2 regions of the Undibacterium sp. TC9W genome follow, and region 1 is predicted to be linked to the other one. Evidence: riboswitches for the same ligand, from Rfam matches in the RefSeq annotation. Region 1 holds a riboswitch; the other holds the start of a gene.

What was found. A riboswitch is a leader RNA that binds a small molecule or an ion and turns the genes downstream of it on or off. The one in region 1 is predicted to bind thiamine pyrophosphate.
Region 2: it holds a riboswitch for thiamine pyrophosphate, as region 1 does, so the genes downstream of both, thiC (phosphomethylpyrimidine synthase ThiC) here and ACO0LN_RS00195 (TonB-dependent siderophore receptor) in region 1, are expected to answer to the same signal.

The regions. Positions count from the first base shown of each region.
Region 1 covers NZ_JBMPPJ010000001.1:36,590-51,583, reverse strand. The annotation lists gene ACO0LN_RS00255 (TIGR00730 family Rossman fold protein) at 1-489, shown strand, start outside; gene ACO0LN_RS00250 (DUF3460 family protein) at 595-804, shown strand; gene ACO0LN_RS00245 (segregation and condensation protein A) at 850-1,707, shown strand; gene panC (pantoate--beta-alanine ligase) at 1,748-2,587, shown strand; gene ACO0LN_RS00235 (cobalamin-binding protein) at 2,587-3,486, shown strand; gene rarD (EamA family transporter RarD) at 3,569-4,447, shown strand; gene ACO0LN_RS00225 (ATP-binding protein) at 4,522-6,330, opposite strand; gene ACO0LN_RS00220 (FAD-binding oxidoreductase) at 6,474-7,826, shown strand; gene ACO0LN_RS00215 (YiiX/YebB-like N1pC/P60 family cysteine hydrolase) at 7,880-9,007, opposite strand; gene ACO0LN_RS00210 (response regulator) at 9,028-9,690, opposite strand; gene ACO0LN_RS00205 (C1 family peptidase) at 10,018-10,800, shown strand; gene ACO0LN_RS00200 (hypothetical protein) at 11,778-12,080, shown strand; TPP riboswitch at 12,190-12,289, shown strand; gene ACO0LN_RS00195 (TonB-dependent siderophore receptor) at 12,358-14,502, shown strand; gene ACO0LN_RS00190 (hypothetical protein) at 14,664-14,994, shown strand, end outside.
Region 2 covers NZ_JBMPPJ010000004.1:9,960-24,953, forward strand. The annotation lists gene ACO0LN_RS06025 (valine--tRNA ligase) at 1-1,645, opposite strand, end outside; gene ACO0LN_RS06030 (TonB-dependent receptor plug domain-containing protein) at 1,871-2,638, shown strand; gene ACO0LN_RS06035 (TonB-dependent receptor domain-containing protein) at 2,631-3,125, shown strand; gene ACO0LN_RS06040 (ABC transporter substrate binding protein) at 3,391-4,587, shown strand; gene ACO0LN_RS06045 (EAL domain-containing protein) at 4,784-9,328, shown strand; gene ACO0LN_RS06050 (tetratricopeptide repeat-containing diguanylate cyclase) at 9,397-11,526, shown strand; TPP riboswitch at 11,598-11,699, shown strand; gene thiC (phosphomethylpyrimidine synthase ThiC) at 11,780-13,693, shown strand; gene thiS (sulfur carrier protein ThiS) at 13,696-13,896, shown strand; gene ACO0LN_RS06065 (endonuclease domain-containing protein) at 14,096-14,455, shown strand; gene ACO0LN_RS06070 (thiazole synthase) at 14,624-14,994, shown strand, end outside.

The sequences.
Region 1 (14,994 bases):
CAAGACCTTGGCCTGGTGTATGGCGGTGGCAATGTTGGCCTCATGGGTGTCATTGCCGATGAAGTCATGCGCCTGGGCGGCAGGGTCACGGGGGTCATCCCTAAAGCACTGATGGATAAAGAGGTTGGCCATACCGGCCTGAGCTCCCTCCATGTTGTTGCCAATATGCATGAACGCAAGGCCATGATGGCTGATTTGTCGGATGCATTCATCGCCATGCCTGGTGGCATAGGCACACTCGAAGAATTATTTGAAGTGCTGACCTGGTCGCAACTGGGCTTTCACGAAAAACCTGTTGGTTTATACAATATCAATGATTTTTACCGGAAATTGCATGATTTTCTCTTGCACACGGTAGAACAGGGCTTCTTGCGGCCTGGCCACCTGGACTTGCTGCATATGGAAACCGACCCAGCCCAGCTCTTACAGAAGTTTGCCAACTATCGCCCAGTGCACGTGAAAAAATGGCTGGAAGTCAAAGACCTTTGATTTCTCTGCACGCCTGAAGCTTTACTCAAGGGCCAAAACCGCATGGCGAGGCCAAAAGCAGAGTAAAATGCGGCTTCATCCGACTTTTCGTGTTTATTTCAAATTATGAAATTCTCCAAGCAATTCTCTTTGTACGAATCCGAAGCAACCAACTTCATCAAAGACCTGAAAAAAGCCAATCCTGCGCTGGAACAAAGCCAGCGCGATGGCCGTGCCCTGCTGTGGGACAAGCAAGCGATAGATCTGGATACGCAAAAACGCAATCTGGAATCGCGCATTAACCAGCAAGCCTACGTGTATCAAAACAAAGGCTAAGGCTAATACAGCCTGCCTTGATACCCTGATCAATCCGGAAAGCTAGTGAGCGCCACAGCAGCGTTAACCCCAACCGATTTACCCTTGGTTGGCGCAACCGACAGCACGCCTGATGTTGTCGATGGTCTGGCATTTGCCAAGCTGTATGGTGAGCCGCTGTTCAAGCTGCCGACAGATCTGTATATCCCCCCCGACGCGCTGGAAATATTCCTGGAGGCATTTGAGGGCCCGCTGGATTTGCTGCTATACCTGATACGCAAGCAAAACTTCAATATCCTTGATATTCCGATGGCGCAAGTCACGCTGCAGTATTTGCAGTACGTCGATCAGATACGCAAACACAATCTGGAACTGGCCGCCGAGTATCTGCTAATGGCAGCCATGCTCATCGAGATCAAATCACGCATGCTGCTGCCCTCCAACAAGAGCACAGACAGTGAAGAGGCTGATGATCCACGCGCCGAACTGGTACGCCGCCTGCTCGAATATGAACAGATGAAGCTGGCTGCTTACGATCTCAATGCAGTGCCACAACTGGGCCGTGATTTTTTGCATGCCCAGGTGTTCGTCGAACAAAACACCGTGCTGCACTGGCCGCATGTCGATATCGCTGACCTGCAGTCTGCCTGGGCCGATGTATTGAAGCGCGCTACGCTCGTCGCCCATCACAAGATCAGCCGCGAAGAACTGTCGGTGCGCGAACACATGATGGGTATCTTGCGCAAGCTGCAGTCATCCAAGTTTGTTGAATTTTCAGATTTGTTTGATGTCAGCCGCGGTGCGCCGGTGCTGGTCGTGAATTTTGTCGCCCTGCTTGAGCTGGCCAAAGAAACCCTGATAGAAATCACCCAGGCTGAAGCCTTTGCGCCTATTTATGTGCGCCTGGCCTATTCGCCTGCCTGATGGCAAGAACAAAAACCATTCCTCACTAAAGAGCCGTAACATGAAAATCATTTCCTCCATTGAAGAATTGCGCGACCAGTTAAGTGGACAATTGCGTACTGCATTTGTACCCACCATGGGCAATTTGCATGAAGGGCATTTATCCCTGATGCGGCTGGCAAAAAAACATGGCGACCCTGTAGTCGCCTCGATTTTCGTGAACCGCCTGCAGTTTGGCCCGAATGAAGATTTCGACAAATACCCACGCACTTTCCACGCTGACGTCGAGAAGCTGGAAAAAGAAGGCGTGTATGTCCTGTTTGCACCGACTGAAAAAGACCTGTATCCAGAACCGCAAGAATACCGCGTGCGCCCACCGGATGATCTGGGCAATATCCTCGAAGGTGAATTCCGCCCTGGATTTTTCACTGGTGTCACCACCGTTGTACTAAAGCTGTTCTCTTGCGTGCAGCCACGCGTTGCCGTCTTTGGTAAAAAAGATTATCAGCAGCTCATGATCGTGCGCAATATGAGCAAACAATTTGCCTTGCCGACAGAAATCATCGCCGCTGAAACTTTCAGGGCAGAAGATGGTCTGGCACTATCTTCGCGCAATATGTATCTGTCACCAGAAGAACGCGCCGAGGCACCTGCCTTGTATAAAGTCTTGAATGAAGTCGCAGCAGAAGTACGTGGCGGCCATCTGGATATGTTTGAACTCGAACGTCAGGCTATGGCAAAACTGGCGACACGCAACTGGAAGCCGGATTACATCTCGATACGCAAACGCGCCGACCTGCAACCACCATCTGCTGGCGATCTCGCCCAGCAATCACCGCTGGTGGTAGTCGCTGCCGCCAAACTGGGTGGCACACGCCTGATAGACAATCTGGAAATCTGATGCGTCGTTTTCAATTGCTAACAGGCAGCCTTGCACTTGCAGCCTGCCTGACTGGGAGTCTTGCATCAACCAGTTCGTATGCTGCCATCACGGTACTGGATGATGCACAACGCCCAGTCACGCTAGAAAAACCTGCGCAACGCGTCGTCAGCCTGGCACCGCATATCACTGAGATGCTGTTCGAGGCAGGCGCGGCAAATAACATCATCGCAGTGACTGATTACAGTGACTATCCCGAGGCTGCGAAAAAACTGCCATCGATAGGTAATATTTTTGCACTGGACCTGGAGCGCCTGCTCTCCCTCAAACCGGATCTGGTCATTGTCTGGGGTACGGGCAATGCAAAAATCCTGGCCAATAAATTGCGCAGCAACCACATTACAGTGTTTGAAAGTGAGCCCCATAATTTTGAAATGGTGGCAACTTCGATAGAAAGACTGGCGACACTGGCTGGTACTGAAAGTACTGGTAAAGCCAATGCCCAAAAATTCAGGCAGCGTCTCGACAATCTGCGCAAGACTTATCAATTGCCAGCCGGGGCAGCGCCGGTCAGCGTGTATTATCAAATGATACGCAGGCCTTTAATGACCATCAATGACACGCATATGGTGTCTGACTCCATACGTCTGTGCGGCGGCAAAAATGTGTTTGGCCAGCTCAAAGAGTTAAGCTCCACCATCACCAATGAAGCAGTGCTGGCGGCGAACCCTGATGTCATCTTCAGCAGCGGTGAAAATATCGACAGCATGGCAGACTGGAAGCAATACCCGATACTGACAGCCGTAAAGAAAAACAACTTCTACACAGTCAAAGGTGACTGGCTGAATCGCGCGGGGCCACGCATACTCGATGGCACCGAAGCACTTTGTAAACATCTGGCCGCAGCAAGAAGCAAATAAGCGCTGGCAGCAAACAATTTCTTTTCAAGCGATAATGTTTGTCTTGCTTGCTGCCGCAAGCCTTACAGATTGATTGCAACTCATGCGCCAAGGTATTTTGTTTGCAGGCTCCGCGTATTTCCTCTGGGGCCTGTTCCCTATTTATTTCAAGACCCTGCACGACGTCCCTGCGCTGGAAATCCTGCTGAACCGAATGCTGTGGTCATTGCTATTCCTGGTTGGCGTTCTGACCTGGCGCAAGCAATGGGCCTGGGTCAGCACAGCAATCAGGCAACCAAAACTGATAGCCGGCTTTGCCCTCAGCGCCGTACTTTTATCGGCCAACTGGTTCGTCTATATCTGGGCCGTCAATCATGGTCATATCGTTGATGCCAGCCTCGGCTATTTCATCACACCCCTAGTCAATATCCTCATAGGCTCAGTATTGCTGCGTGAGAAACTGCGCCCTGGTCAATGGCTGTCAGTAGCCCTGGCTGCTGTCGGCGTCGCCTGGCTGACCGTACAGACTGGTCACCTGCCATGGATAGGCCTGGTACTGGCAACTACCTTTGGCACTTATGGCTTGCTGCGCAAGACCTCTGCCCTGGGTGCGCTGGAAGGCTTGTCACTGGAAACCGCCCTGCTCTTTCCATTTGCGTTTGGCTGGCTATGCTGGCTTACTGCACAAGGACAAAACAGCTTCATCGCCAGCAGTGTGGATATCAAGATGCTGCTGCTCATCAGCGGCCCTATCACTGCCATTCCCCTGTTACTCTTTGCGGCAGGCGCAAGGCGCATACCGATGACGACATTGGGATTACTGCAATACATCTCGCCGCTGGTGCAATTATTGCTCGGCGTGTGGCTATATCACGAGCCTTTCGACTCCAACAAACTGGCTGGCTTTATCGCCATTTGGGCAGCGCTGGTCGTCTATTCGGCTGAAGGTTTGTGGCGCAATTTCAATCAACAAAAAATATGAACGCCTAAGAAAACATCAAATTATTTTTTGTGAGTCAGTGCGAAATGGAAAGTTCAATAGCAGGCAAATGCTCATCATGCAGCAATTGGTAAAATCAGGATAAGTGAACACCCACCCGATGAAGACAGAATCTGCAATTGCATACCACACTCAGACGCTCTGTTACGAATGTTGCTCAAACCACGACCTTTTGAAGGAATTGCCAAGTCAAAACCAATTCCATTATCTTGAATGATGACTGAAATTGAGTCAGCATTGACTTTAGTGCTCACTGTCACCTGAGTAGCCTGAGCGTGTTTAATGATGTTGGTAAATGCCTCAAGAATAATTCTTTGCACATGCTGAACTTTAACCGGATTCATTTCCTGTATTGTCGGTAGCTCACCAATCTCCCAGACCAATTCTATTCCGGCACCGTTAAAACGGTGTTCGAGACGATAGCGTAATGCACCCAAAACACTCCCCAGATCACCCTCCATTGGCTCCAGCGCATCAATAGTCAACCTTAGCTCATCAATCAACTCCCTGACTTTTTGCTCCATGATAGCTGGTTGCATGATTTGAGTGCGAACATGATTTAACATACCAGCCAGTTGCGAGCCGAACCCATCGTGCATATCACGCATGATACGTTGCCGTTCAAGTATTAATGCCTCTTTGATTTGCCCTTCCTTCTTCTCTGCATTTGCCCGCTCGAGCTTACTCAGGGCTTTCTTGAGATTATTTCGCGTGCGCAGAAGACTACGTCTTGTGGCCTGTACCGAGCGTGTAAAGCGCATAGCCATGATGACACTCATCGCCAACATGAAAAAGAGAATGGAAAATCTTGCCAACGCAAATGTCTGATAGCCATGCTTCATATGTACAACAGCAATATGGTCATAAATACCAAAAGACAGTGCAATAACTGCAGCACCAAGCAACAAGTTATTTTGAAAGCTGGTTTTTTTCCTCCATTTGGCAAACAGCAAGATAGTCGTTAAAAATACATACAACAACATCACAAATAACCATACCTTGCGTGCCAGATAACTTTCGCCAAAACTATAGGAAAATGTCAGCAATACTGTTATCACCGCAAAAAGCCATATGCTTCTTACAGTCCAGACTGACTTCATTCTCAATATGTTGACGGTACTGAAGATCAGACAAGCGACGGCACCACCGTAAGCCATGTCTATTGCCCACCCCCACCATTTATACGGCAACATCGGTTCTGTGGTCAGTGCGTAGGTAGTACGAAACCCCCAAAGTAAGGCCGACAAACCAAAAACGATGTACGCACGGGATCCCGCAGCCCAGCCAAAACCGCAAAAGATCAAGGACAAAAACAGACAAATACTGATCGTGGCAAGAGATCCACCAACTTGCCAGGTCACTCTTTGCTCGAACATGGGGCTGATATCCTTTAATGGACCTATCCATACTTCAGACAAGCCAGCATAGCGTGCTACTTCACCAGCGACCGTCACAAACATTTTATTTTCACCAATATTCAAAACAGCATTTGCAATACTGAACATATGCGGGGCATGCACAAAGTCTTTACGCTGATCGTCAAGTTCTCCCTTGCTACCGACCGTCACGCCGTTGACCTCGACCCTTATACGATTACCTGCCCGTGGAAGAAAGATTGCATAGGTCTGTGCAACTTGCTGCCTTAGTACAAATGTGAACGAATAACGCATCACGCCAGCACGCATGGGCTTGTATACATTCCAGGAGTCAGGCAATGCAACGATGCCAAGCTGCACGCCTGAATTGGTATCCAAAAGACTTGCATGATCAAGGCGTAATACTTGCGCTTGTGCAAAACGGCCGTCAGCCAGCATAAGCACAAAAAATATCCCGACGGAAATGAAGCACTTTTGCAACAAGGCCATTATGACCATCCCTAATTCAGGTGATTTATTTTAAATAAAACAACTTATAGACTAATGTCATTAAACTATGTCAGTATAATTTAAGCAATGAAATTCCCTATGCTGCGTTAGTATTATGACACTCAAATATACCTAGAGGCACTATGATCACCATTCATGACCTTACCGGACTTAATGCAACGTCGATTTCAGCCATGCCCATCATCGCAGATCAAGATGAAATGAAAACTTATCTGACTGATCATGATGACACACAGAAATTATCAATCGCAGGTTCACGTCACAGTCAGGGTGGGCAAGCGACATGCAGTAATGGTGCGATGCTGATCACTGAGTTAATGAACAGAATTACCGAAATAAACACGACGGATAACACTGTCACAGTAGAGGCTGGTGCGACCTGGTCTGAAGTCCATCATCACTTAAACCAATTTGGTTTGGCTCCATTAGTACATCAATCGTCACCAGGTTTTTCAGTCGGTGGTTCACTGAGTGTCAACTGCCATGGCCGCGATGCCAGAAAAGGACCATTATCTTCCACCGTCAAAAGTTTGAAACTTTTATTGCCGAATGGAGATATCACAACAGTGACGCCAGCAGACGAGCTATGCAGAGCAGTGCTTGGCGGCTATGGTAGTTGCGCAGTCATTCTTGAGGCGACGCTGCATGTAGGGAGAAATGATCTATTACGCCAGGATGCAAAATTAATCAGCCTGGAGGATTATCAGAAAAAGATCGTTGACAGAGACAATACCAGCACCTGGCCGGACATGCACTATGCATGGCTGTCCTTTGATCCAGATGAGCTTTATGACGAGGTACTCAGCGTTGATTATGTCAACACCCTGCAAAGCGCCGCAAGCAATGAAAAACTTGATATTGAAAAATGGGCCACGGGCGAATTTACCAGTAAGGCATGGGCTGTTTCGCGCCAAAGCGCAGGCGCACGTTCCAAATTATGGCAACTGGTCAAAGCAATTTACCCTGGCGACCACACAATTAAAAGTCGCATGAACTGGATGCGCTCTGCCATTTCCTTTGTCCTGCATAAAGGCGTCAATGAAACTGACATGCTCCAGGAATATTTTGTCCCATTGCGTGAATTCCTGCCTTTTGTGAAAAAATTAAAATCCTTGTACCAGGAAACAAATACAGTGTCAGTCTTGAGCACGACGCTAAGGATAGTTCAACCAGAGAAAACCGATCATACGACAATTCTTTCATACTGCCCAAAAGAGAGCATGGTATGTGTGGCTGTTGATTTAAATGTGAAAGTCTCAGGTGGCGCACCAGATCCATCTGCCATAAGCTGCTTTAACAAGGCTATACAACTCGCAATCGCGGCGGGCGGTAGCTATTACCTTCCATACTATCGTGCCGCAGACCGGGCGCTGTTTCAGGAAGCCTATCCCAATCATGCATCCCTGACTTCTGTAATTGCAGCGCATAACCCGAATCGCAAATTGAACAATGATTTTTTAAACGCATACCTTTAAAAAAAGAGGCTGTCCAGAAAAAACTGGATGGCCTCTTTTTTATCATCAACACATCAGGCGTAGGGAAAGTTTCCCGGTCCCGCTTTACCAGTTGGGAAGTTAGGCGGCCTGTGGTGGCTAGTGTCGAGCACTTGGCTATGATAAAGCATCTTTGGAGTCATCCACGGGAATGGATGCGATAGCTGTATGCCTGCCAAGCTCAATGCATGCGTTAATACCTCAGATAAAAGGGCCTTGCTTGGGCCATGCATATCGGATAAGTCCAACAAGCGATCAACTACCCATTGCCATGTCGCCTGATCAGTAACATCTATATTTGCACCTAACTTGAATGCTCTGAAAATAAACTCACTACAATAAATGCGATCATCATCGCCCAAGGTCTTGGTGTCAAACATATCGTAAGGTCTGCCCAACATTAATTTGGCTTGTGCCTCGACCATTTGCTTCATTTCAAGTGACAGCTCCTGACCTGCATCTTTTGGTCTAGCGGCCCAGATATAGTTTCCCCTTGCGAGTTTCTGATTGCGCCAGGAACGCAAGCGCTCGATGCCTGCACCCGTCGGCCATGCAATCTCCTGGCTTAATTCAGCTGCATCATCATACGGGTGCAAAGAAACACGGTAATGGCTAAAATCTGAGGCGTTCGCCTCAATCACAAACACCTGCTGATCACGCCGTACAGCCATGGCAACATGACCAATATAATATGGCCCAAGATGCCCATCAAAATTACCCAGGCTAAATTCATTGTCCGGGCCGCCCAAACCAGCGCGAAATAACATGACCAATGGATTTTTCAGAAAATCATCCAACGTACTGTTTGCATCAAATCCAAAGATGTTAAAAAAATCCGGCAAGAAAGAACTGATGGCGTCTTTGACCTTAAAGGCCTCATGCAGTAATTTGTTTTCCGGCATGTCATATAAAGAATCGCCATAAAATTTTTCCAGCAAAAAGAATTGCTTTGCGTCCCCATCTCCAGCGCCATCTACAGTCCAGATTCGCTCTTTCACATTCGCTAATATCTGTGATTCATCATTCAAACTCTTAAACTGGAGAAAATCAGCATTGAAAGATGGGGCCAAGGGAATTTTTGAGTCTGGTGTCCTGGGGAACAGAAGATCGCCGGTTTGCAGTTTATCTGGCGAGGGTGAGAGTTCATTTATATTTGAAAACATGGAACCTCCGATACATTAGTTTATTTCAACAAGCCTAATTTGTTTGCTTCATACACAGCTTCACTTTTGGAATGCACTGCCAATTTCACATAGATATTTTTAATGTGTGTATGCACGGTATGTATCGATACTTCATGCAAACGTGCTACCTCTGCATATTTAAATCCTCGCGAAATATAATTCAAGACCTCCAATTCACGTGAGGTCAATGCCCCGCCTGGAGGAACATCAACGGCAGGGGCGGGTTCTTTCCGAAATTTACGCAATACCAGACGGGCAATCACCGGTGTCATAGGTGCACCACCAGAACTCAGCAACATGATCTGCTTTTCAATATCATCATCCATTGCATCCTTCAGTAAATACCCGGATGCACCCGCTTCAATACTGGCAAGCACATGTGACTCATCTTCAAACATGCTAATCACCATAATGTCAGTTGCAGGATGCCGGATTGCACAGTAACGGATGACGTCAATACCGCTGATATCCGGCAATCCCAAATCACTAAGCAAAACATCCGCATGATGGTCTTTAAGCCAATTCAACATATCGTTGCCGCATACAGCTGCATGAACCAGTCGCAAATATTCAGAGGCTGCAATTGACGCACAAAAACGTTCCCGCGTAGCCGCATCATCTTCCACCAGAGCAACGTCAATTTTTGATGTCAATTTATTCATATCAGAAAATTACTTTATTTCCCTGCAAAAGTCACTATCAAAAAATGGGAAAGCTATTCAAAAATAATGACACAGACTTGACTTCCGTCATGACGCAAAAAAGAACCAGTCGAAATTAATCCGGTACGGTGCATCCTAAGCTTTTCAGCAGCGCAACGCCCTCCCCATTTTTAGTGATTTTCCTTCCATAACTCAGCTTCTAATATTGGCAATACAGAAAGCAAAAATATCAATAATGTCGATGCAAGCAAGGCTGATGAATACGCAAGTTCAGACATGAAGATTTGGTTTCTGAAAATAAACTCCGCAACGAAAGAAGGACTTATCATGCCTGCCAATACCAACATGGAAATCAAGTATTTTTTTGGATGGAAGCCAGATTTACCAGATATCCGGGATCGTAGCTATTCGGCATCATTCGAATTGCTCAACAATTTGCCGGCCGCAGTAGATTTGCGCCCACTTTGCCCACCTGTAGTATCTCAAGGCAATCTGGGCTCGTGCACGGCAAATGCCATTGCCAGCGCGCACTACTTTTGTCAACTGAGGGAAAAGCGAGAATTTGCTTTCCAGCCCTCGCGTTTATTTATTTATTACAACGGTCGCCTGCTGGAGGGAACACAAGGCTCAGATAGCGGTGAATACATCCGGGATGGATTTAAAACGATCGCCAGTGAAGGTGTTTGCCCAGAGACCAACTGGCCATATGACGTCAGTAAGTTTTCCCTCGCGCCAGACAAAGAATGCTATGACAAAGCAAAAAATTACCAGTCAATACAATACGAGCGCCTGACACAGTCACTAAGCCAATTCAAGGCTTGTCTTGCAGATCAATATCCTTTTGTTTTTGGATTCACTGCCTATGAGAGTTTGCGGAGTGAAGAAGTCAGAAAAACCGGCAAACTGAACCTGCCAAATGGCGGCGAGAAAACCATCGGTGGTCATGCCGTCATGGCTGTCGGCTATGACGATGCCACACAATGCTTCATTGCACAAAATTCGTGGGGCACCGACTGGGGAGACAAAGGCTATTTTTATATCCCCTACTCCTATGTCACGGACAGAAATCTGGCCGACGACATGTGGACTTTGCGCTTGGTCGAAGTTTGAAGTCCCCCTGCATTTACACAATAAAATCTTCCGGGAGAACATCATGTCAATTCCAAACTATAGCAAATACCTGGCCGGGGTATTTGTGATTTTGCTTTTACAAGCCTGCTCTATACCAATCAAAAAAATCGAAGCCCCGGCACCGATCGAAGCAATAACTAAAACCGGGTATACGTCGAAACAAAAAGAAACAGATATCACTGCTTATCAGAAAGCGATTGGAGAAAAAGACGCCTCAGCAGCAAAAATTATCCGTAATCGCATCGTCTTGAGTATACGCAGGGAAATCGAAGTCAATTACTCTGCATTTGAAAGAAGCATGTTTGAAAACCGTGCCCAGACAGAGGTTGGCGCAGACATACTTGAACTGGCCTTGTCCACTGCTGCCACATTGACCGGTGCCGAAAGGGCTCGTAAGAATCTGACCGCCTTGCTGACAGGCGTCAAAGGTTCAAGACTGTCAATCGACAAAAATTTCTTTGCAGATAAAACCTACGGTACGCTGGTGGCACAGATGCGGGCATCTCGTGCCAACATCAGTGCTGACATCTATAAAAAACTTGCCCTTCTCAGCGTTGAAGAATATTCGCTGGAACAAGCAGAAATTGACCTGGTCAGCCTGTTTAATGCTGGAACGCTGCATGAGGCAGTTATTGCAGTAGCCAACAAGGCCGGTCAAGACGCGGTCAGCGCAGAAAAAAATGAAAAAGATAGTGCCAATCTGGTGCTTGATGCCACTGCGGATGACTTTAATCAAATCTACACATTGAGAAAAAAACTCAGAGAGATGTACTTGAATGGTGACATCGCTGGTGCGAAAAAAATATTGAAAGCACTGGACAGCAACATGCCTGCCAACATCAGCAATGACGATGTCTGGAAAAACCTTGATGCTGAATTGAAAAAAACCCAGTCGAACAAAGCCTATCTCAAAACATTGCTCGACGCATTTAATACAACCAAATAAGGAGACCATCATGGACGCACAAATCAGTGGAACAAAAACTTTACTGGCCCAGCAAACTGCCATCAATTTTTCTGAACAAGCCAACAACGTCAAGCTTTTTTCTTATCATGCTGGCAATGAGCCATTTAACAATGTGGTACTGCATGAAGTTTCGCTTGCTGAGGAAATTATCCCTCTGGAACTGGTCGAATTATCAGAAGATAAGACGATCAACGAACTTGTTGCAACATACAAGGAAAAAAACAAAAGCTTGTTGTTCTTCAACGCAATCTATGTTGAAGGTAACAAAAAAATGGTCGCAGGCTTTCGTTAAACTCAATAATCTGAGTTTGCAATGAGAATGGCGCGCTGTCGCTTTTCACTCAAATGCGACAGCGTTCGTAAAGTCAAAATAAAGCCGCATCGGTTTCGTGTTAAACTAGTCTCAACGCTAGGGGTCCTGGGGATAATCATTTCCGGGTGAGAGAGTCCCTTCTACCTGATCTGGATAATGCCAGCGAAGGGAAGCGCAAAGTCCCGGTCCCTCCTGCTTCTTTGTTTGCTCCCGCGCTGTCATCCACAACGCATTAAAAGCAAACCAAGAGCACATCATGTCTGACTTTACTGTACGCCCATACTTTTTACGCCCCACCGCCATTGCCTTCTCGATTGCCCAGGCTTGCCTGTTGCTGTCATCTGCGCATGCCCAGAGCACCGCAGGAAACGACAAATCCCTGCCTGAAGTGACCATCACTGGCAGCAAAGGTACAGAAAACAAGGTGGAGCGCAGCAAAGTCACCGGTTTTATTGATGGGGCACTGCTGGATACGCCTAACTCAGTCAATGCCTTTAGCACGGCACAGATGCAAGACCTGCGCATACGCCAGACTACCGATGCGATGAAATATGACGCCAGTGTCAATGATGCGTATAACGCCATCGGTTATGCCGAGCAATTCTCCATACGTGGTTTTGCCCTGGATAATTCCAGCAGCTACCGCAAGGACGGTTTTGCGATTCCTGGTGATGCTTCCATTCCTTTGGAAAACAAGGAGCGTGTAGAAATACTCAAGGGTATAGCAGGCTTCCAGGCTGGTTTTGGTACGCCAGGCGGCATCATTAATTATGTGACCAAACGCCCTGCCAGCTATGCAGTTCGCTCTGCCACATTTGAAATCAGTGAACGCGGCACTGTATATGGCGCAGCGGACATCAGTGATAATTCCAGTGACAAGCAATTTGGCTTTCGCATCAATGCAGCGGGGGAACGCCTGCGCTCTTATGTCAAAGGCGCCGATGGTAACCGCCAATTTGTCTCTGCCGCATTTGACTGGCACATCACACCACAAGCTCTGTTGCAAATCGATGCTGACTACCAGCACAAATCACAATTGTCAGTGCCGGGCTTTCAATTATTTAATGGCACTGATTTACCACGGGGTGTTCCTGCGGACCTGATGCTCAATGCGCAACCGTGGGCAAGACCGGTAGATACCCGCAACAGCAATCTTGGCCTGCGTTTTGAATATCAGATTAATGCAGACTGGCGCGCCAGTGTCTCAGCCAACAAACATGAATTCAAGCGCGATGACTACACCGCCTTCCCTTATGGCTGTGGTGCAGCCAATCTGTATCCGGGCTATTGCGCGAATGGTGACTATGATGTGTACGACTATCAAAGCGTGAACGAATCCAAATCACTGTGGGGCACGCAAGCGCTGCTGAATGGCAAACTCAATGTGGCTGGCATGCAGCATGAGCTGGCTGTTGGCCTCAGCAATTCACAGCGTAAAGATTATTTTGGTGACTATGTGTATGACTATGCGGGCAGCAGCAATTTGTTCCGTCCTGTCAGCGTAATGCCATCTGCAAATAAAACCGGCCCGGCTTTGCTGCGCCGTACTGACAAGGAATGGTCAGCATTTGTACAAGACATTATCAGTCTGCAAGACAATCTGAAACTGCATCTGGGTCTGCGTCATCTGAACATCTCGCGCACGCAACTTGATAATCCGGGCTATGACCAGAACAAGTTTCTATCGACGGCTGCGCTGGTGTTCAAACCAGTACAGCAAGTTTCTATGTATGGTAGTTTTGCCCAGGGCCTGGAACATGGCGGCATCGCGCCATTCGGCACCAGCAATGCCAGCCAGATGCTGAACCCCGGCAAATCCACACAAATTGAATTTGGCGTGAAGGCCGATGTGCAACGTGACCTGAGCTTGTCTGCAGCCATCTTCCGCATCAAGAAGCCGCTGGAATATACCAATAGCAGCAATACCTATGTCAGCAATGGTGAAGCCCTGCATACTGGCCTGGAGCTCTCTGCCCAGGGCAAGCTGACATCGCAACTGAATCTGGGTGCAAGCATCACTGCACTGGATGCCAAACAGCAAAACACTGGCATCAGCAGCCTCGATGACAAGCGCGTCATGAATGTGCCACGCTTTAAATCGACAGTCTATGCAGATTATGCGATAGCTGAAGTCAAGGGTTTGAATGTGAATGCAAGCTGGCAATACGCCAGCAGCAAGGCCTTCAGCCCGGACAATAGCGTTACCGTGCCTGGCTATCACGTTGTCAATCTGGGGGCCCGCTATGTAACGCAAATCGGCAATACGACCACTACCCTGCGCTTTAACATCGACAATGCACTGGACAAGTTTTACTGGCGTGATGTGACCCAATCTCTGGGTGGTTATTTATTCCCAGGTGCGCCGCGCACTTATAAAGTATCAGCACAATTTGATTTCTAATACGGCATGATCCTTTGAAAAGCGATGTCAGCTTATCTGGCATCGCTTTTTAATTGCCCGCAGTACTGCCATTCAATACTTTTCAGTCTATACGTGGCATTAGATACAGACTATGTCATCCTTATAGCCCGCATTCAGGCAAACCTATGAGTAAGGACATGATGAATACCTTCAAGTATATTTTTGTGATCGCAGGCAGTCTGCTCGCCAGTCTTGCAAGCGCAGATGAAGTATTAAAATGCCGCGCCAATTTCCCTGATTTTGGGAATGGCAAGCACCAGTTTGAAATACAGATAGACAAACTGGCAGATGGCAAGCTGGCAGGGAAAATTGATGGTAAGCCCGCCAATCAGGATATCAAGATGAAAGAGTATCTGATATCACCTGCACTGGACTATGAGACAGATCCGTACTCAGACGCTTTTGGCAAGCTCAATGAAGCAGAGACCGCCCTCATTCATATCCATAAATTGCAACAAGACCCGTATGCCG
Region 2 (14,994 bases), on a different contig from region 1:
CCAGGGTATTACCCTTGGACTTGGACATTTTCTGGCCGCTGGAATCACGTACCAGACCATGTACATACACGGTATTGAATGGCACCTTGCCGGTGAAGTGCGTGGTCATCATGACCATGCGCGCTACCCAGAAGAAGATAATGTCAAAGCCGGTGACCAGTACCGAGGATGGCAGGAACTGTTTGATGTCCGGTGTTTCTTCCGGCCAGCCCATGGTAGAGAAAGGTACCAGCGCAGAAGAGAACCAGGTATCGAGTACGTCATCATCACGCTTCAATGCGCCTGTGTAACCAGCGGCATCTGCCTTGGCTTTTGCACCGGCTTCATCATGCGCAACAAATATTTCACCGTTGTCGCCATACCAGGCCGGGATTTGATGGCCCCACCAGAGTTGGCGAGAGATACACCAGTCCTGGATATTCGTCAGCCACTGGTTGTAAGTCGTTGTCCAGTTTTCCGGGATGAATTTGATTTCACCATCAGCGACTTTTTCCAGCGCCACTTCAGCGATGGATTTGCCAGGGAAGAAGGTACCTTCCGGTGCTGGTTTGCTCATGGCCATGAACCACTGGTCAGTCAGCATGGGTTCAATGATCACATTGGTACGGTCACCACGTGGCACCATCAGTTTGTGTGGTTTTACCGAGTCCAGCAAACCCTGGGCATCCAGGTCAGCCACGATTTGCTTGCGGGCGACGAAGCGGTCCATGCCTTGATACACGGCAGGGGCGTTTTCATTGATCTTCGCATCCAGAGTAAAAATGCAAATCATCTCCAGTTTGTGACGCTGGCCAACGGCGTAATCGTTCAAGTCGTGCGCAGGCGTGATCTTCACGCAGCCAGTACCGAATTCCTTATCGACATAGCTGTCGGCAATCACCGGAATTTCGCGGTCTGTCAGTGGCAGTTTGAGCATCTTGCCGACCAGATGGACATAGCGCTCATCCGTTGGATCAACCGCCACGGCCACGTCACCCAGCAGGGTTTCAGGGCGGGTGGTCGCTACCGTCAGATGGCCAGAGCCATCCGCAAACGGGTAGCGGATATGCCACATCGAGCCATCTTCTTCTTCCGACACCACTTCCAGATCAGATACTGCTGTGCCCAGGACCGGGTCCCAGTTGACCAGACGTTTGCCGCGATAGATCAGGCCTTGTTCTACCAGTTTGACGAAGACATCAGTTACGCTTTTCGAGCGTTCGGCATCCATCGTGAAATATTCACGCTCCCAGTCGGCAGAGGCACCCATGCGGCGCATTTGGCCGGTGATGGTGGAGCCGGATTTTTCTTTCCATTCCCAGACTTTTTCCAGAAATTTTTCACGGCCCAGATCATGGCGCGAAATCTTTTGTGCATCGAGCTGGCGTTCCACCACGATTTGCGTGGCGATACCGGCATGGTCAGTACCCGGCACCCAGGCCGTATTGTGACCGCGCATGCGGTAGTAGCGCGTCAGGCCATCCATGATGGTCTGGTTGAAGGCGTGGCCCATATGCAGGGTGCCGGTCACATTTGGCGGTGGCAGCTGTATCGAGAACGAGGGTTTGCCTTCATCCATGGTGGCGGCAAAATATCCACGTTTTTCCCACTCGCCACGCCAGGATTGTTCGATTTCTGCGGGCTCAAAAGACTTGGCTAATTCCATAATATGATCTGCGGTGATTGCTAAACCTTTGATTATAAATGAGGAAAGTGCATAAGGCGGTTTTTCCTGCGGATAGCATTTAATAAAATATTTTAAAGACAATAAATATTTTAAATCTTGTCTCTTGTGGGCGGCAAAGCGACAAATGCCATGTTGCCACCATGCATCTGGCTTGTTGTTGCCTGAAAGATTGGATTAAGATGCTTGAAAACCCCTGGGGACATCATGAAAAGCCTGAACAACACGGCATATGCCCTGCATTTTGTCTTGCTGCTGATAGTCCAGCCTCAGCCAGCCAGGGCTGAAGAGCCGAATACGGAAGAAGACCTGGCCCTGGTCTATTGCCACAAATACGGTGACAAGTCTGTCATCAGCGTTGCCACAGGCTCGGCCCTGCCTCTACGCCGCGCACCCGCCGTGGCAACGGTGATTACTGCTGCCGATATAGAAGTAACCGGTGCCACCAGCCTCGATGGTATACTGGAAACTGTACCCGGTTTGCATGTGGGGCGTTCTACCGTCATGAATATGGCTATTTACACCATACGCGGGATGCGCAATACGCTCAGCAATCCCCAGGTACTGGTGCTCATCAATGGCACGCCCGTCATTAATGCCTACACTGGCGACCGTGGTTTGATCTCCGCTGACATGCCGCTGGAAAATGTCGCGAGAATAGAGATTATCCGTGGCCCCGGCTCCGCCCTGTATGGTGCAGATGCTTTTTCAGGCGTCATCAATATCGTCACTAAAACTGCAAAAGAGCAAAACGGTACACGCCTTGGCAGCAGGCTGGGCTCCTTCAACAGCCGGGATGCCTGGGTTTTGCATGGTGGGAAATGGGGTGATATCGAAGTCGCCGCCTCTTTGCAACATAGCCGCACTGCAGGGTCAAAGGAGCTGGTGGAGCGCGATGCCCAGACGGGCTATGACCTGACTGGCGCGCCCAAGTGTGCAACTGGGCCTGAATCTGTTTCGTTATCGGATGTCTGACATCATCAGGGTCAGCAATAATTCTCAGAATGAAAACGGTGGCAGGCAGAGTGGCCGGGGTTTTGAACTGGAAGCCAGCTGGGATGTGAATAAAAATTTTCGCGTGGCAGGTAATCTGGCTTACCAGAGAGCGATTGATGATGCGACGCAAAAAGACCCAGGCCTGACACCGCGCCTTCATGCCTACCTGAGGGCGGACTGGCAGCCTGCATCAGGATGGAGAGTGAATACACAAATCAACCATGTCGCAGACAGGCAGCGGGAACCTGGTGATACCCGCCCGAATGTGAAGGACTACACCACGCTGGATCTGACCATAGGAACAAATAAAAAATATGCGGGCTGGGACTGGGCACTGATAGTGCGCAATCTCTTGAATGCCGATGTACGCGAACCCAGCCCCTACAGTACGCCTTTTATCAATATGCCAAATGATATTCCCATGGGGGGACGTTCGGTCTTATTGCAATTTGGCTATAAATTATAGAAATACCGGACATCTTTTGTCGGGATGCCTGACCGCTTGTCGGGTGAATAAAGCAGGCGCATCAATTTCGATATGGGGGCGTGCGTAAATCTGTTAATGTTGATGGTTAATTCGCAGTATGGGCTGTGGCAGCTTGATAGTTTGTTTGTAAAAAAAACAGCAGTAATAACGGCTGGAATAACTATAGGAATAACAGCAGCAGCGGCAAGCGCTGCAAAAGCAGGACGAAACTGTGTTGAAAATAAAAGAAGGAATAAAACTTTAGATGCTCGAAAAAGGCTGTTCCTATTTCTCTGATATCCATGCTTGCCGCCTCAGTCAAAAAACTGGCGCGAAAGCAGGCTTGCTTAAGCACGCCTGCCAGTTTTTCAATCTTGCCCTGTGCACCTTGTTTTTGCTCGTGTCCCCTGTCATGGCTCAGCAGCCCATACCTTTGTCCATGCTCAAGCCAGACCTGGCCATGCTGCAAAACCAGGTGCCACAAGTGCATACCCATACGCCCGCACTGGCCCAGGATTTACGTCTGGGTTACCGCTATGGCGAACATCTGGTCTTCGCTGATGCCGCTACCCAGGGCCGCCGCCCTGAGGTCAGTACTGGTGGCAGCCTGGCGGTACTGTACCCTGACATGGGTGAACCTTACCGCAGTATTTTTGCCAAAATCATCGAAGGCATAGAAAGCAAGTCACGCATGCCGGTGATCAGCGTGCCGATAAGCGCCAAGCTGGAAACCGCTGACTTGAATGCGCAATTGAAACGTAATGGTGTCAGGGTCGTCATTGCCCTTGGCCGTCAGGGAGTCAAGCTGGCCAGTAGTCTGGACCGCGAGATTGCCGTGGTGGTTGGTGGTGTGCTGAACATCCCGGAAAGCGAGAGTCGCAGCATGACGGGTGTCAGCCTCATGCCCGATCCGGCCTTGTTGTTTACCCGCCTCAAAAGCCTGCTGCCAGGCGTCAAAAGAGTCATCGTTGTGTATGACCCCAAAAACAATGAGTCGCTGATCAAACTGGCGCGCGAAGCAGCGAAGCCGCAGGGGCTGGAGCTGGTGACCTATGAAGCCAAAGACCTTGCCGGTGCGGCCCATCAGTATGAAGTGGCCTTTGCCAGTGCAGACCGGCGCGATGCCTTGTGGCTGCCACAAGATTCAACCACGGTGGAAGAGGGTAGCATCCTGCCGCTGGTCTTGCGTGAGTCATGGAACCGCGGCATCCCTTTCTTTTCCAGCAGTTTTTTGCATGCAAAAAAAGGCGCTTTATTTGCGCTCTATCCAAATAATCTGGAGCTGGGACACAGCCTGGCCATGGCAGCCCATAGTGCCGTGAGCGGAGATGGCCGCAAGTCTGGGGTGTCCTTGTTGCGTGAGGTCCTGGTGGCAGTGAATTTGCGCACAGCCAGCCATATAGGTTTGAACATTGATTATCAAAGCCAGCGTAGTTTTGACTCTATCTTCCCTGAGCCTTGAGTATTGATATTGATTGCCATTGCGGGCTGTCTGCCATGCTACGGCTATGTGAAGAATAAAAAAACGAAGAGAAGTGAAAGAGCCAAGCATGTCATGCATACAAGAGGATGCTGAGATGATCTTGAATATTCTGAGACAGAGTGCTGTTCACCAGCGATGCCAGATGGTGAATGGCCATAAGTAATTTGGTTCAAGTATGAAGTTTTTCAGCAATTACTTTCGCCGCACAGGTTTCAGTCTCCAGCTAACGGTGATCATCACGGCTGCGATTCTGGTGCTGGCCTTGTTTTCTTCCATCATAAATTCATGGCAGGCCAGCCATCGCATGCGCGCTTACTTTGTCGTGCAGGGTCAGCAAGTGGCAGAAAACCTGGCACGTCAAAGCCGCCTGGCCCTGTTGTATCACTCTGCCGATAATGCCAGGGAAGTGGTGACCACCACCCTGGCTTTCCCTGACGTCCTGCAGGTAGAAATTGCCAATGCAGATCACAAGGTACTACTTTCACAAAGCAAACCTGGCATCGTTTTACCACCTTTGCAGACGCAACCGGCCGGGCCTTTGTCCAGTGCCAGGCTGGAACAGGAAAGTGAGCAGGACTGGCGTTTCAGCGCGCCGGTATTTGCAGGTGAGGCAGAAGCCTCGCCTTTTGAAGTACAAGAGAGCAAACCACAATTGTTGGGTTATGTGCATGTGGTGGTCGGCAAAACTACACTGGATAAACTGGTGTCGTCGCTGCTGCTCGGCAATCTCGCCATCACGTTCTCATTTGCCCTGATCCTGCTGGCAGTGATACGCCTGATGTCACGGCAGATGATACGTCCGCTGAACCAGTTGTCAACCCTGATGGGCAGGGCAGAAGCGGGTGAGTCCGGCATGCGTGCCACGCCGCAAGGTTCAAAAGACATCATGGAAATGGCGCATGCCTTCAACCAGATGATGGCCGTGCTGGAAGAGCGCGAGGCTGAGCTCAAGCAATCACGCGACCAGGCTTTGCAAGCTGCCGTCATGAAGGCACAATTTGCTGCCACCGTCAGCCACGAGGTGCGTACCCCCTTGAATGGCGTGGTTGGCATGCTCGATATGCTCAAGGAAATGCGCCTGACCCGTAGCCAGCGCGAATGCGTGGATGTGGCCTGGAATTCTTCCCAGTCCCTGATAGAACTTATTAATGACATCCTGGACTTTTCCAAGATGGAAGCGGGCAAGGTCGAGGTCGAAGAAATCGAATTTGACCTCAATAAACTGGTGGCTGAAGTGCTGGAATTGTTGTCCAAGTCTGCCCAGCAAAAAGGCCTGGAGCTTGCGTATCTGGTTGCCGATGAAGTCCCGCTGCGCATCAAGAGTGATCCCTTGCGTTTGCGCCAGATACTCATGAACCTGATAGGCAATGCCATCAAGTTTACCGAGCATGGTGAAATAGCGGTGCGGGTAGTATTGAGCCAGCACCACGATCAGGCAGACCCTGCTGCCACGTTGAGTTTGCGTTTTGAAGTCAGTGATACTGGCATAGGCATGTCGGCAGATGCCGTCGCTAATGTGTTTGAATCCTTCGCCCAGGCAGACCGTTCAACGACACGCAAATATGGTGGTACCGGTCTGGGCCTGGCTATCTGCAAGCAACTGGTGGCACTCTTGCATGGCGAAATTGGCGTCAGCAGCATGCCGGGTCAGGGCAGTAATTTTTACTTCAGCATGCAATGCAGGGCTGGCAGTGCCAGCAGCATCAGCAGCACTGACAAGCCAGCTCTGGCCAGCACCGAGTTGCAGGGCGAACGCATACTCATCGTTGATCCCAGTGAGATCGTGCGCAGCTTTTTGCTGCAACAACTTTCCCGTCATGGCATGGCATGTCATGCAGTAGCCAGTGGCATGCAGGCCCTGAGCCTGCTGGATCAGGCCGTGAAAGAGGGCGCGCCCCATTCCCTGGTCATCATGGATGTTGCCAGCATGGATGATGATGGCGTGGAACTGGCGCGCCGGCTGCGCAATGATCATCGTTTTAGCGGCATCCACACGCTGGCACTGGACAGGAATGGCTGTGCAGGAGATAGTAATTCCACTGCAGCAGAAATCTGCCTGAGCAAGCCCGTGCATATAGAAAAAATGCTGCAAGCCTTGCGGCATTTATTGCTGACTGAAACACAGGTACAGTCACCAGCCGCGGCAAGCATGGTCAGGCCGCCTGTACCCATGCCAGCCAGGGACATGGAAGTGGCGCGTCACCCTGCACAGGGTGGCCAGGTGGAGTGGCGCGTGCTGGTGGTTGAAGATAATCGCACCAACCAGATGGTGGCGGCGGGCATGCTGTCACTGTCCGCCTGCCATTGCGAATTTGCCGGGAATGGCAAGGAAGCCGTCGAAGCTGCACGCCGCAACCGCTATGACCTGATACTCATGGATTGCAGCATGCCGGAAATGGATGGTTATGAAGCCACCGTCAGGATACGCAGTTATGAAGATGGTCTGGGCAGGCGCACACCTATCGTGGCGATGACGGCCAATACCCAACGCGGCGATGCTGAAAAATGCCTGGCGATAGGCATGGATGATTATCTGGCCAAACCTATCACCCTGGTCGAGTTGCGTCAGAAACTGGAACGCTGGCTTACCCGTGGCGGTGCGGCAGGACGTGCCTTACCGTCAGATGGACAATTGCAGCCGCTTGATGGTCAGCCACTTGACCGCGCGGTGTTTGACAAGTTGCGCGATATCCTGGGGCCAGGTTTGCAGCAGACAGTATCCCTGTTCCTGGAAGATACTCCTGTCTATCTGGAACAATTGAACCAGGGCCTGCAGCAAGACGATGCTGAAATGGTGCGCGCCATGGCACATTCGATCAAAGGCAGCAGTGGTAACCTGGGGGCCTGCAATCTTTTGCAGTTTGCCAAGGAAGTTGAGCAACTGGCGCTGGAAAGGCATTTGTCAGAAATTCCGCCGCTACTGAGCAGCCTGCATCAGGCCTACGAAGCAGTGGCGTATGAACTGAGCAATGAGGTATTCCTGGAAGGCCATGAAGCAGTCAACCCTGGCCGACATGTTGCCAAAGTGCTCGTGGTCGATGATGACCGCAGTACCCGCAGCACGCTGCGTCATACCCTGCAAAGAGATGGCTTCAAGGTTGAAGAGGCGGCAGATGGTTCACAAGCCTTGCTGATGCTCAAACGCATGCGTCCTGATGTCATTCTCATGGATGCCGTCATGCCTGTCATGGACGGTTTTACCGCCTGCAGCCTGATACAGGAAATGCCGCGTGGCCGCAGCATACCGGTGTTGATGATTACTGCTCTCGAAGACAATAGTTCGGTAGAAAGAGCCTTTGCTGCCGGTGCCTGCGACTACATTCCCAAACCCATCCATTTTGCCGTGCTGTCGCAACGCGTGCGCCGTATCATAGAAGCCAACCAGGCAGAAAAACGCATACGTCACCTGGCTTTCAACGATGTGCTGACTGGCTTGCCCAACCGCACGCAATTCCTCGATCAACTGGGGCGCAGGCTGGCCATGGCCAAGGAAAATGTCGAGTCAGTGGCAATACTTTTTCTTGATCTGGACAGGTTCAAGAACGTCAACGACACGCTCGGCCACGATGTCGGTGACCGCCTGCTGATTGCCGTGGCCCAGCGCATACGCCGCAGTGTGCGCAATGCCGATTGCGTGGCACGCCTGGGTGGTGATGAGTTTACGGTGATACTCAGTGAACTGGCCGACCCTGCTGCTGCCGCATCGGCTGCACAAAATATTTGCCGCACCCTGGCCAAACCTTTCCAGATTGATAGCCATGATATTTTTGTGACCGCCAGCATAGGTATTTCTGTCTATCCCAGCGATGGCATGGACGTAGGCACCCTGGTCAAGCATGCAGATACAGCCATGTACCGCGCCAAGAAAACCAATACCGACTTCCAGTTTTTTGAAGCGGCGATGGAACATTCGATTTCTGAACGGGTACGTCTGGAAAACGACCTGCGTCGCGCACTCGAGCGCAATGAACTGGCGGTGTTTTATCAGCCGCAGGCACGCATGGACAACGGCGAAATTATCGGTGCCGAGGCACTCGTGCGCTGGTTCCATCCTACCCGTGGCATGGTCTCGCCATTGGAATTTATCCCTATGGCAGAAGAAACCGGCCTCATCATTGCACTCGGCGAATGGGTGTTGCGTACCGCCTGCGCGCAGATGCGCAACTGGATGGACAAGGGCATGGGGCATCTGCGGGTTGCGGTGAACCTGTCTGTCAGCCAGTTGCTGCAAAAAGATTTTGCCAATACCGTGGAGCAGGTCTTGTTCGATACCAGCTTGCCAGCGAAAATGCTGGAGCTCGAAATTACCGAAAGCACGCTGATGGAGCATGCGCAAGATACCCTGGCGATACTGGACCGTTTGCGCAGCCTGGGTGTCAGGCTGACCATTGATGACTTTGGTACTGGCTATTCATCTTTGTCTTATCTTAAACGCTTCCCGGTGGATATCATCAAGATAGACCGGTCCTTCGTGCGTGATATTCCGGGTGATGCCGACGATGCAGCCATCGTCACCGGCATCATCGCCCTGGCACACAGCCTGCGGCTGGAGGTGGTAGCCGAAGGGGTAGAAACCCGCGAACAGCTGGAGTTTTTTCGCGCCCAGTCCTGCGATATCCTGCAAGGCTTCTATCTGAGTAAGCCGATTCCGGCGCAGCAACTGGAAGATGAAATATTATCGCAAGTGGGCAACGTATTCCTGGACCAGACAGGTAAATAAAAGTGGGGTGAAATAGCCCCAGCCTGAAAAAAATGAACAGAGACACGGACAGAACAATGAGGGCTTGCATGACGCAGCTTCAACTACCTAAATGGCAAACCAGGCTGATGCCGGGTTTGCTGGTTATTGCCTTGCTATGCGTGAACAGTACTGCACATGCCCAGGCCAGGCCTGATTTTTCTGAGATAGAAGTCATCCATACCCTGTCTGACCGTGACAATACGGCGGCCCTCAAGCAACTGCAAGAATACAAAGACCGCCTCGGCAAAGATGCCGACTATGTCTTGCGTGCTGAGGTTTTAAAGACATTGATAGGCATCTTGTATGACGCAGGCAAGATCAAGGAGGCTGATGCTGCCAATGCAGAGTTGCTGCAACTGGCAAGGGCACAAAAAGACAATGACATGATCAATATGGCGCTGATAGGCGAAGCCTTTCAGATGCTGGATCAGGGCAAGTTCGCCATGGCGCTGGTGAAACTCAATGATATACAGCAAAGCCTGCGTGATTCAAAAAATGCAGAAGTGCTCATGCGTTTGAATATCGCCTTTGGCATGGTGCAACTGGCGATAGGCAATTTTGATAAATCCCTGCCCTATTTTCTTGAAGCATTGAAGCTGGCTGACCAGGTACCACGCCGCAGCGCACAGGCCAAACTGTACCGCATGGAATCCATTGCCAGACTCTACCTGAATATGCATAATGCAGAGAAGGCGCTGGAAACCACCAATGAGGCCCTGGCAATGTTGCCCGGCATAGACTCGCCCAAAATCACTTCTTCGCTGCAAATGACACGTGGCCTGGCCCTGATAGACCTGGGGCGTCATGATGAAGCACTCGAGGCCTACAAGACCGTCTTGCAGATAGCCACCGATGCCGGCATGCCTGCCGTAGCCGCCACAGCACTCGGCAATATTGCCGATTATTACCTGCATGTACGCAAATTTACTGAGGCTGAACGCGCCGCCAGGTTCTCACTGGAAAAAGCCCAGGCCGTGAATGATCCTTTTGCGATCGCTATTGCCAAGGCGAATATCGGGTTTGCACTGGCAGGGCAAAAAAAATTCGCCCAGGGCATAGGCTACATCAATGAAGCCAAGAAGTTTTTCATGGAAACCGGCTCCAAGTCGGATGTGGAAAACCTGCTCAGTGAAATCGGCAATATGTATGAAGCCGCCGATATGTATAAAGAGGCACTGGCGACGGTGCGCGAGCAACAAAAACTCAGCGATGAATTATTCCGCTCTGACCGGGCGCGTGCTGTAGCCACTTTACAAGAGCAATTCAATGCCCAGCAAAGGCAAAAACAGATAGAACTGCTGGCGCGTGAAAACCAGCTCAAGGATGCCGATATCAAAAACCGGCAACTGCAGCAAGTTGTGCTGATGCTGGCTGCAGTCATCATGGTGATGGTGGGGGTGGTGGTTTTCTTCCTGTACCGGCGAGTGCGCAAGACCAATGAAAAACTGCGTGAAGTCAATGAGCAACTCGAATTTCATGCGGTGCGTGATCCTCTCACAGGTTTGTATAACCGCCGCTCTTTTGTCGATATGATGAAGGGCAGGGCCATCTTGCCTGAGGGTGAAAGGCGTGAAGATGCGCTTGATAACCCTGATTGCCTGATACTCATGGACATCGACCACTTCAAGAATATCAATGACAGCTTTGGTCATGCCACTGGCGACGCCGTACTGATAGAAGTGGCACGCCGTTTGCGCAGTACCGTACGTGACAGTGACATGGTGTTGCGCTGGGGTGGTGAAGAATTCCTGATTTATTCGCCACGCTCGAACCCTGTACAGCTTAAGGGACTGGTTGAACGCATCTTGCGCAGCATAGGTGAAGAAAATATTCAGGCTGATGGTGCCAGTGTCCCTGTCACCCTGACTGCCGGTTTCATCAGCCTGCCATTTTCCGGTTTGCCAGAAGTCATCTGCAATTGGGAAAAAGCCCTGCAAATTGCTGACATGGCCTTATATCTGGGCAAGGTCAATGGCCGCAACCGCGCCTATGGCGTCAGCAGATTATTGATCGCCTATGAAGAAGCCTTGCCCGTACTCGATCATGATCTGTCGGCTGCGATCAAGGCTGGCATGGTCGAGTTGATAGAGGTGCATGGACCGGTAAAACTGCCAGAAGGCAATCTTGTTGCGTCGGCAACGGTATCTGATGAAGAACTGGCCAGCACCATCAAATAAAGCACCTGAGTTTAAAAAAGTCGTATAATCTGCCGTCGTCGCGGTTCTGGATTTGTTTCTGGAACCCGAAGAAAAAATGCTAGGGGTCCTGCCATCAATCTTGTTGGCGGGTGAGAAATACCCTCGAACCTGATCTGGATAATGCCAGCGAAGGGAAGCTGCCAAAGACTTCTTGCCACGCGCCTTCAGCGTGCACATTTTGATTTTGGAAACTCCTTTGCTGGCTCCATGCCAACAAAGCAAAGGAGCCAAAATGAACGCCAACCCGCAATTCTTGTCCGCTACCGCCACGGTAGATGAGGCAGCCATACAGCCACTGCCGAATTCACGCAAGACTTATATACAGGGCAGCCGACCCGATATCCGCGTACCCATGCGCGAAATCAGTCAGTCAGATACACCAGCCATGTTTGGTTCGGAAAAAAATCCGCCTATCTATGTGTATGACACCTCCGGTCCCTATACCGACCCTGCAGTAAAAATCGATATCCGCTCTGGCCTGGCATCCGTACGCGGTGCCTGGATAGCCGAGCGCAATGATACTGAAGAACTGGCAGGTCCTACATCAGAATACGGCATCGCCCGTCTGCATGATCCCAAGCTGGCAGAGCTACGCTTCAACCTCAAACGCCTGCCGCGCCGCGCACTGGCAGGCAAAAATGTCTCGCAAATGCACTATGCGCGCCAGGGCATCATCACGCCAGAAATGGAATTTGTTTCCATACGCGAAAACCTGCGCAGGAAAGAATACCTGGAAAACCTGAAAGCCTCAGGCCCTATGGGTAGCAAGCTGGCAGAAGTCATGGGTCGCCAGCATCCGGGTCAGTCTTTTGGTGCTGCAATCCCTGCAGAAATCACGCCAGAATTCGTGCGTTCAGAAATCGCCCGTGGCCGTGCGATTATCCCGGCAAATATCAATCATCCTGAAATCGAGCCCATGATCATAGGCCGTAATTTCCTGGTCAAGATCAATGCCAATATCGGCAATTCTGCGGTGACATCTTCCATCGGTGAAGAAGTCGAAAAAATGACCTGGGCAATACGCTGGGGTGGCGACAATGTCATGGACCTTTCCACCGGCAAGCACATCCACGAAACCCGCGAATGGATCATCCGCAATTCCCCCGTACCTATTGGCACAGTGCCCATCTATCAGGCACTGGAAAAAGTGAATGGCAAGGCAGAAGACCTGACCTGGGAAATCTTCCGCGATACACTGATTGAGCAAGCTGAGCAAGGCGTAGATTACTTCACCATCCACGCAGGTGTACGCCTGCAATATGTGCCAATGACCGCCAAGCGTTTGACTGGCATCGTCTCGCGTGGTGGTTCCATCATGGCGAAATGGTGTTTGGCGCATCACAAAGAAAGCTTCCTGTACGAGCATTTTGAAGATATCTGCGAAATCATGAAAGCCTATGACGTGTCCTTCAGCCTTGGTGACGGTCTGCGTCCAGGCTCTATCTATGATGCCAATGATGAAGCGCAGTTAGGTGAATTGAAAACCCTGGGCGAACTGACACAGATCGCCTGGAAGCATGATGTGCAAGTCATGATAGAAGGCCCTGGCCATGTGCCCATGCACCTCATCAAAGAAAACATGGACCTGCAACTTGAGCAATGCCATGAAGCGCCTTTCTATACCCTGGGCCCTTTGACGACGGATATCGCCCCTGGCTATGACCATATCACTTCCGGCATAGGTGCAGCCCAGATAGGCTGGTATGGCACTGCCATGCTGTGTTATGTGACACCCAAAGAACATCTGGGTTTGCCTAACAAGGTCGATGTCAAGGACGGCATCATCACTTACAAGATTGCTGCTCATGCAGCCGACCTGGCAAAAGGCCATCCCGGTGCGCAGATACGTGACAATGCTTTGTCGAAGGCACGCTTTGAATTCCGCTGGGAAGACCAGTTCAACATTGGCCTAGACCCCGACAAGGCACGTGAATTCCATGATGAAACCCTGCCCAAGGATTCTGCCAAGGTCGCCCATTTCTGCTCCATGTGCGGCCCGCATTTCTGCTCGATGAAGATCACACAGGAGGTGCGAGACTATGCCAATGCACAAGGTATCAGCGAAATCCAGGCCTTGAAGCAGGGCATGGAAGTCAAGGCAGTTGAGTTCATCAAATCCGGCGCGGAAATCTACAAGAAACAATAGCCATGGTAGAGATACAGCTCAATGGAGAGAAGCGGCAACTGGTGAGTCCGCTGCTGGGTGACTTGATTGCGGAATTGAACCTGTCACAGCAGGCGATTGCGGTGGCAGTGAACAGGCAGATTATTCCGAAGTCGCAATGGGCCGAACATCAATTGCGAGTCGATGACAAGGTTGATGTGGTGAGGGCGATTGGCGGAGGTTGATTTTTTTAACTCCTTCCCTTTCAAGAGGAGATTTTTGCGCCACAAATTTCTAAGCCGCTTGCAAGCGGTGCGGTGGAAGGTTGGGATGGGGATGGGTTCCGGTCGTAAAATTCTTACATTATTTGCGATGGAACCCCATCCCCACCCTAACCCTCCCCTTGAAGGGGAGGGGATATAGTAAATCTAAGCTGATCGGAATATGAAAAACGCCGCCAACGAAAATTTAATCAAAACAGCAAAGGTCTTGCGTAAAAACATGACCGACGCTGAGAAAAAATTATGGCAAGGCTTGCGCAGTGAGCAGTTAGGTGCAAAGTTTAGACGGCAATATCCATATCAGCATTTTGTACTGGACTTTGTGTGTCTGGAAAAGCGTCTGGTGATTGAAGTTGATGGTGGACAGCACGCTGAAGCACAGGCCTATGACATGCATAGAACTGAAGTGCTGAAGAAGGCAGGGTTTACTGTCTTACGCTTTTGGAATAATCAGGTACTGAGTGAGGCTAATGCTGTGATGGAAGAAATTTGGCGGCATGTGAATCAAGAAAAGCATAAATAAGACTGAGGACGTTCCCTCCCCTTCAAGGGGAGGGCTAGGGTGGGGATGGGTTTCGGTCGATTCAGCGACACCAGCATTTGCTAACGAACCCCATCCCCATCCCAGCCTTCCCCTTGAAGGGGAAGGAGTCAATAGCTAATCAATATTCTAGAATTGGGAGATGGAGCAATGAACACAGAAAACACTCAAGGCTTAAGCATAGCCGGAAAAACCTACCGCTCCCGCTTGCTGGTTGGTAGCGGTAAATACAAAGACCTGGAACAAACCCGCCTGGCAACAGAAGCCAGCGGAGCCGATATCATCACGGTAGCGATCCGTCGTGTGAACATAGGACAAGACCCGAATGCACCGAGCTTGCTGGACGTAGTACCACCAAGCAAATACACCATACTGCCAAACTCAGCCGGTTGCTACAACGCTGAAGATGCGGTGTATACCTTGCAACTCGGACGCGAATTATTGGGCGGCCACAAGCTGTGCAAGCTGGAGGTACTGGGCGATGAGAAAACCCTGTTCCCGAATATGCCCGAGACCCTGAA